3 regions of the Paraburkholderia sp. WS6 genome follow, and region 1 is predicted to be linked to each of the others. Evidence: riboswitches for the same ligand, from Rfam matches in the RefSeq annotation. Region 1 holds a riboswitch; each other region holds the start of a gene.

Region 1 (2,240 bases):
CAGCGTGATCGCGCGGACGTCGCGCTTGGTCAACTGACCGTCGTGGCGAAAGGCGTCGTCGGGCAAGCCGACGGTCAACGGCAGACGCGGAGCACCCTCCGTTGCACGGCATTCGAGTGCGATCAGGTTCAACGCTGCCACTTCGCCCGCAGACCACTGGTCCGCACGGCCATCGATACACCGCTCCAGATTGCCGCCCAAATGTTCCAGCACGGTCATCCGGGTCGCGCCGAACCCACGCGCATTCAGCAGTTCGGCCAGCGCGGCGGGCGTGCGCCCGTCGGCACTCAGCACGAAGACGCGCGCGCCGTCGTGCAAATGAGCATTCAGCGCCGGCAATGGCCTTCCCACCAGCGAAACCGTGGCGACGTCCTGCAACGGCCAGCCAAGCCGCGCGGCCGCCAGCGACAACGACGACGGCGCCGGCAGCACCCGCAACTCGCCTGCCGGCAACTGCCGCGCGAGGGTCGCGCCGACGCCGAACAGCATCGGATCCCCACTCGCCAGCACGCACACCGACCCCGTGCGCTCGGCCAGCAAAGGCGCGAGATCGAACGGCCTGGGCCATGCCGCGCGGCGCGCGGCGAGGCGCGCGGGCAGCATCGCCAGATGACGTTCGCCGCCATAAACCACCGACGCTTCCAGCAAAGCACGCCGCGCGGGCCTCCCCAAGCCGGCGAAGCCGTCATCGCCTATGCCCACCACGGTCAGCCATGCCGGCATGCATCCATCCTCTTTCTGTATCTTCAAATAATGCGCTGTGCCACGCCGATCAAAGCGTCCAGCCTCGTTGTGCTGTTCGAAAAAAGGCATAATACAGCCGCCGGTGCCCTTCGGGGCCGAAGAGGGAACACAGTGTTGCTGTGGCTGCCCCCGCAACTGTATGCAGCGAGTCCGCCTGCGCTCCGCGCCACTGGTTCGACCGGGAAGGCCGCGGCGGACCATGACCTGCCAGCCAGGAGACCTGCCGGCCAGACTGTTCGTGCCAGCCTACATCGGGCGGGGTGTACCGATGCCGTAGCAATCGCCGCTTTGCGGCTTGCTCGGGCCGTCGCGCGACGCTCAACCCGGTGTCCGTCTTGAATCAAGCTTCGCCCTCCACTGCTTTGCCCGATGCGGCCCTCGCGCTGCGGCCCTCGGCGTGCCCGGGGCTGCTGCGCATCGTCGCGGCGCGCGATGGGGGGATTTGCCGGATCAAATTGCCCGGCGGTGAGTTGAGCGCGGCGCAGGCCGCGGTGATCGCCGACGTCAGCGAGCGGCATGCGGCCGGTGTGGTCGAGCTGACCAATCGCGCGAATCTGCAGGTGCGTGGCGTGCGAAGCGGGCATGAAGCGGCGTTGATCGCGGCGCTGGTCGATGCGGGGCTTGGGCCGATTCGGGCGACCGGTGCGGTGGATGCTGACAACTTGCTGCTCGCGAGCTCGGCGGACGATGTGCGTAACGTGATGGTGAGCCCGGCTGCGGGGCGTGATCCATTTGCGCTGTTCGATACGAGGCCGCTTTGCATCGAAATGCTCACATTGCTGCAATCCGAAGCGCGTTTCGCGGCGCTATCGCCGAAATTCGCGCTACTGCTCGATGGTGGTGAGCGCCTTGCCAGGCTGGATCATCCGCATGATGTTTGGCTGGCAGCCATGCAGGCCGAAGACGGTGTGCGATTTGTGTTCGGATTGGCGGGTTGTCCGCCTGCCGTGGCGGACGCGGATGCGAATGCCTTCCCGCATATCGCGCGTACCGGCTCGCATAGCGCCGTTGACCATCCTCATCCGAATTACGCAGGCGCTCTCGCCGCAGTGCTGCCCGCGCAAGTCACAGACCTCGTCCGCGCGCTGCTGCATACGTTCCTCGATCTGGCCGCCCCAGATGCCACGCGCATGCGTCACCTGCTCGCCACGCATCCCGTCGACGCGCTATTGCAGCACGCTCAAACGTACGTCGATTTCCCACTGTCACGCGACACATCGCTTGCAAACTGGCTACGCCCCACGCCCGCCGATGCCACGTTGCGACTCGGCGCGCACGCACAGCGAGTCGTGGGAATGCTGCACGTAGGCGGCCAACCGCCGCTCGGACGCCTCGACGCCACGACCTTGCGCGGCCTCGCCACGCTCTCGCAACAGCAAGGCAACGGCACGCTGCGCATGACGCCCTGGCAAAGCGTGTTACTACCCGATATCGCAGCCGATGCCGCACCCACCGTGCTCGCTGAAATGAACGCGCTAGGCCTCGCATGCGATCCT
Region 2 (2,240 bases), on a different contig from region 1:
GCTCGGTTTGCTTGAGATTGGAGTGAGTGTCGGATTTGCCCCGGCTTCGGGCAACCAAGCGATTCGCATAACGTTATGCACCCATGGAACTTGTCCACAGAAAATGTCCATAAGCCTGTGGATAACATTCCCGCAAACGCGCCAAGTACTTGATGTATTTGGTTTCTCTCGCGCTGCACGCCTGCGTGACCGCGGCTCGCGCGGTCACGCCATTCACATCAAAGGTAAGCGGACTTCGCGGCGCTGCGGCTCGCGGAAGCCAGCAATTTGCTTCGCTCGACGAGGGCGCCGAACAGCAGCCCAACTGTCGTCCACATAACCACCTGCATGCCGATGGCCGCGACGCGGAATTTCCACAACAGCACCGCCGGGAAAGCCGCCGGTACTTCGTTGATCGTCGGCATCGACAGTTGCACGGCAGCAATGATCGCGACGAACACCAGGCCCGCCACAATCGAGCCATTCCACGCGCCCAGCTTCAGCGCCGCGCGGCGCCGAACCTTCAGCGAGAACACCACTGCGGCCAGCGAGATCGCGATCATCAGGAAGAACAAGCCGGTCCGCATCCCGATCGTCTCGGGGTCGCCCACCGAAGGGGGATTCGCCGGGTACTTGATGTTCGGAACGATCACCAGCGCAATAAACGCGCCAAGCGCGAGCCATGCGGACAACGCGCGCGCACTCAGCGCGCCGACGCGCCCGTACGCATACGCGAACACCAGCGAGAACAGCCCGCCGAACGCTGCGCCGTACGTCACCACGCCAGTCAACAATCCCAGGCCCGCCTGGGTGCCGCGGCTCACCAGTTCGGGTTCGGGCGCTTCGCCTTTGGCGGCGTCGGCCTTTTCCTCGAAGGAAATCGCCTGATCGACCTGCGGTTCGCCCACCAATCTCGCGAAGCCGAACGTGAGCAATCCCGCGGCGATGCCTGCAAGCATCCCGCGTACCAACAATTTACCGACCATTTTCGACTCCGTTAGTGGCAGGGAAAGCCGAGCAGATGGCGGCCGTCGTGCACGAATTCGTGCACATACATGCCAGGCACCAGCGACGTGGCACCCTGTTCCGCACCAACGAAATACAGCGCGAGCAACAGCAGCAAGCCGCCGAACACGACCCAAGGCAGCAATTCACGCAGCGGAATCGGCGTGGGTTGGGCGACAGGCTGTGTCGTGGAATCGAAAACAGCGTTGGACATAATGGACATCTCCTGGGGGTAACGCGCCCCGATAGTAGATTGAAGAGGGATGGTGCAAAGCTCAGGTCTGGCTTTCGGCTCGTGAATGCCGATTACAGTGGCGCGACCGCGCCGGGCTCTCACCGGCTTCCGTGCTTCGCAGTGACGCTATTCTACGCGCTAAACTTTGCCTCCCGGCAACGTAAAGCATGCACGCGGCGTCCCGCTTTAGTCCGGTCTTTATGGAAATCAACTGAATGGACACACGGCTGTTACTGATCAGCCACGCATCGACCGCGGCGATGCGCGCGGGCCGCTTCCCCGCCGACGACCCGGTCGATGCACGTGGCCTCGCCGAAGCAACCGCCGCACGAGCGCGCCTGTCGATTCCGGACGACGCGGCGGTTTTCGTCAGCCCTGCCGTTTGTGCGCGCGACACGGCGTCGGCCTTGGGGATCGGTGCCGCGGCATCGGGCCAAGGCGCATCGGTCGACGAGGGACTGGCAGACATGGACTACGGCCTGTGGCATGGCCGTCGCCTTGCCGATCTCGCGGCCGAAGCACCGCACGACCTCGCCGCATGGACACATGATCCCGACGCAGCCGCGCACGGCGGCGAGTCGTTCAGTCAACTTGTGAAACGGGTGGGACAGTGGCTCGATGCGCTAAACGATGCGTTGAGCGAGGACGTGACCCGCGCAACAGACCGTGCATCAAATGATGGAGCGAACGAGGCAAGGAATCGTACGTTACGCGAAAAAACGAGCGTCATCCCGAGCACCACGCAAAACGTGGTCGCCGTCACGCACCCGCCAGTGATCCGGGCCGCCATTGTTCATGCGCTTGGTGCGTCGCCGGCCGTGTTTCCGCGTATCGAGATCGCGCCGCTCTCGATGGTCGAGTTGCGACGCTCACGACGCGGCTGGACATGGTGGCCGGCGTCGCAATAACGGCGGCCGCGAGGAGTCGGGTCTTGTTCATGTCGGCACAATCCTTTGAAAGGTGGCCTTATCGCGGTAGCACGGTTCATGCCTTGCCGAACAACGCCGCCAGCCCCTGCACC
Region 3 (2,240 bases), on a different contig from region 1:
ACAACGGCGTTGCCGAGGCAACCGAAAAACAGAAAACGAGAATGAGGTCATGAACGCGCCACCGCATCCCCGCGATGGTCGTTCTTCGTAGTCTGGCCGGTATCCGGGCTGACGAAAGCGCCGCTTCCCCTTCCCGGACGAGTGGTTTCTCGCCCAGTGGTTATATGCCGACGCGGCCTTGCGCGTGGACATCGAAGCCGGCTCCGCGGCGCTCTTGAACGCACCGCTTTTCGCTTACCGTTGCGGGGGCAGCACAGGTTGACCCGGTCCATTGCAGGTGGGCACCCTGTTTCCCGTTTAACTGCATGCGCACGAGCGCGCACGCGAGCACCAAAGTGCGTGCGAGTGTAGGCCGAGCGCCCCGTGCCGTCAAGGAAACGCGGGCTGCGGCAAGGCCTTTCCACAGTGCCGGCGCGGCCCGCCGTGTGCTATCGTATGCGCGCGTTTGGTGCCCGCATATGCGTTCGCATGTGCAGTTAAACGGGAAACAGGCCGCGCTCGCTGCGCTCAACCTGTGCTGTCCCCGCAACGGTAAGCGACCTGCGGTGCTTTCGCATCGCGCATGCGTTTTTGATGCCACTGTCCGACGAATCCGGACGGGAAGGCAAAACGCATGAGGCCGCCAGCCCGGATACCGGCCAGACGCGGAGGCAGCGAACGTCACGCTGCCGGCCGCCGGAATCCGCGAGGGACGGATGTGAAGGCGCTGAAGCACGACGTGGCGCGGCCGTTGGCGTTTCCCTGTGAGAAACGCGGCGAGCAGCGTTATTCGTCGCGCGTAATCCGTAGCACCGCATGACCTCAATTTCCGTCGCCTCCGGCCTCATCGAGCCTCATCCGTTTCCGTTTATCACGACATGGCGCACGCCATGCACGCCGCAATGAGCCGCGCCTGGCTGATCGGCGCCGGCCCCGGCGATGTCGAACTGATGACGCTCAAGGCAACGCGCGCGTTGGCGCAAGCCGATGTGGTCCTGGTCGACGATCTGGTGAACCCCGACGTGCTGCAGTTCGCGCGCGCCGACGCGCTGGTCGTGTACGTCGGCAAACGTGGCGGGCATCCGTCGACGCCGCAGGCCGGCATCGTCGCGCAGATGCTCGAGCATCTGCAGGCGGGACGCAGCGTCGCCCGTTTGAAAGGTGGTGATCCGTTCGTGTTCGGCCGCGGCGGAGAAGAACAGCAGGCGCTACATGCCGCGGGCATTAGCGTGGACGTGATCAACGGCATCACCGCCGGGATTGCGGCGCCCGCGGCAATCGGCATTCCTGTGACGCATCGCGATCACGCGCAAGGTGTGGTGTTCGTCACCGGACACGGCGCCGGCAGCGGCGAGCCGGACTGGGCCGCGCTCGTCGCCACGCGGATGACGCTGGTGATTTACATGGGCATGCGGCGGCTGAACGAAATCGTCGACGCGTTGCTCGCGGCCGGGATGAGCGCCGATACGCCGTGCGCGGCGATCGAATCGGCTACGCGCCCCGAGCAACGGCATGCGCTCGCGCGGCTCGGCGAGTTCGCGGATACGGTCTCGCGCGCCGGGCTCGGCTCGCCGGCGATCGTGGTGATCGGCGGTGTGGCGTCGCTGGCGTTGGCGCGGCATGCGGTGAATGTTGGCAGCGAACCCCGAGGACACGCAATGAAAACGCTAACCGTCGGTATCGGTTGTCGTTTGCACAGCTCCGCCGAGGAAATCGAAACGGCTGTACGTGCCACGCTCGGCTCGCATCCATTCGATGAAATCAGCACGATCGCCTCGGTCGACGTCAAAGCCCAGGAAGCCGGCTTACTCGAATTCTGCGCACGTCATGCGCTGCCGCTGAAGCTGTTCAGCCGCGAGCAAATTGCGGCGATCTCCGTGGACGATCCGTCGGCGGCCGCACGCGAGCATCTCGGCATAGACGGCGTCTGTGAGCCGTGCGCCTTGCTCGCTGCGGCGGCCGAATCTGGTGCAGCCCATGCCTCAATTGGCTCAATTACCCCAATTGCCTCGTTTGCAGCCGATACCCCCAACGCACGGCTACTCGTGCGCAAAACCGTACATGCCGGCGTCACAGTCGCGATAGCATCGACCACCGCCCGCCGCGCCTGCGAACAGACAAACGACGACACTCAAGAACAGGACCTTCCATGAAGACCGATCCCGAATCCCATCAGCGCATGACCGAACGCCGGCGCGAGGGCCATGAGAAAAAGCAGGCCAGCGCCACCGTCGAAAAAGGTCTGCTGATCGTCAATACCG

The links. A riboswitch is a leader RNA that binds a small molecule or an ion and turns the genes downstream of it on or off. The one in region 1 is predicted to bind cobalamin.
Region 2: linked by a shared signal. The riboswitch ahead of M0D64_RS00100 (CbtB-domain containing protein) and the one ahead of cobG (precorrin-3B synthase) in region 1 are both predicted to bind cobalamin.
Region 3: linked by a shared signal. The riboswitch ahead of cobA (uroporphyrinogen-III C-methyltransferase) and the one ahead of cobG (precorrin-3B synthase) in region 1 are both predicted to bind cobalamin.

The regions. Positions count from the first base shown of each region.
Region 1 is NZ_JALQCK010000012.1:87,503-89,742, forward strand. It holds gene cbiE (precorrin-6y C5,15-methyltransferase (decarboxylating) subunit CbiE) at 1-723, opposite strand, end outside; cobalamin riboswitch at 808-987, shown strand; gene cobG (precorrin-3B synthase) at 1,080-2,240, shown strand, end outside.
Region 2 is NZ_JALQCK010000001.1:27,608-29,847, forward strand. It holds gene M0D64_RS00095 (CbtA family protein) at 219-965, opposite strand; gene M0D64_RS00100 (CbtB-domain containing protein) at 977-1,198, opposite strand; cobalamin riboswitch at 1,241-1,380, opposite strand; gene M0D64_RS00105 (histidine phosphatase family protein) at 1,435-2,127, shown strand; gene M0D64_RS00110 (alpha/beta hydrolase) at 2,204-2,240, opposite strand, start outside.
Region 3 is NZ_JALQCK010000017.1:7,919-10,158, forward strand. It holds cobalamin riboswitch at 77-350, opposite strand; cobalamin riboswitch at 430-658, shown strand; partial or broken gene cobA (uroporphyrinogen-III C-methyltransferase) at 882-1,598, shown strand; gene M0D64_RS20685 (cobalamin biosynthesis protein) at 1,638-2,132, shown strand; gene cobO (cob(I)yrinic acid a,c-diamide adenosyltransferase) at 2,129-2,240, shown strand, end outside.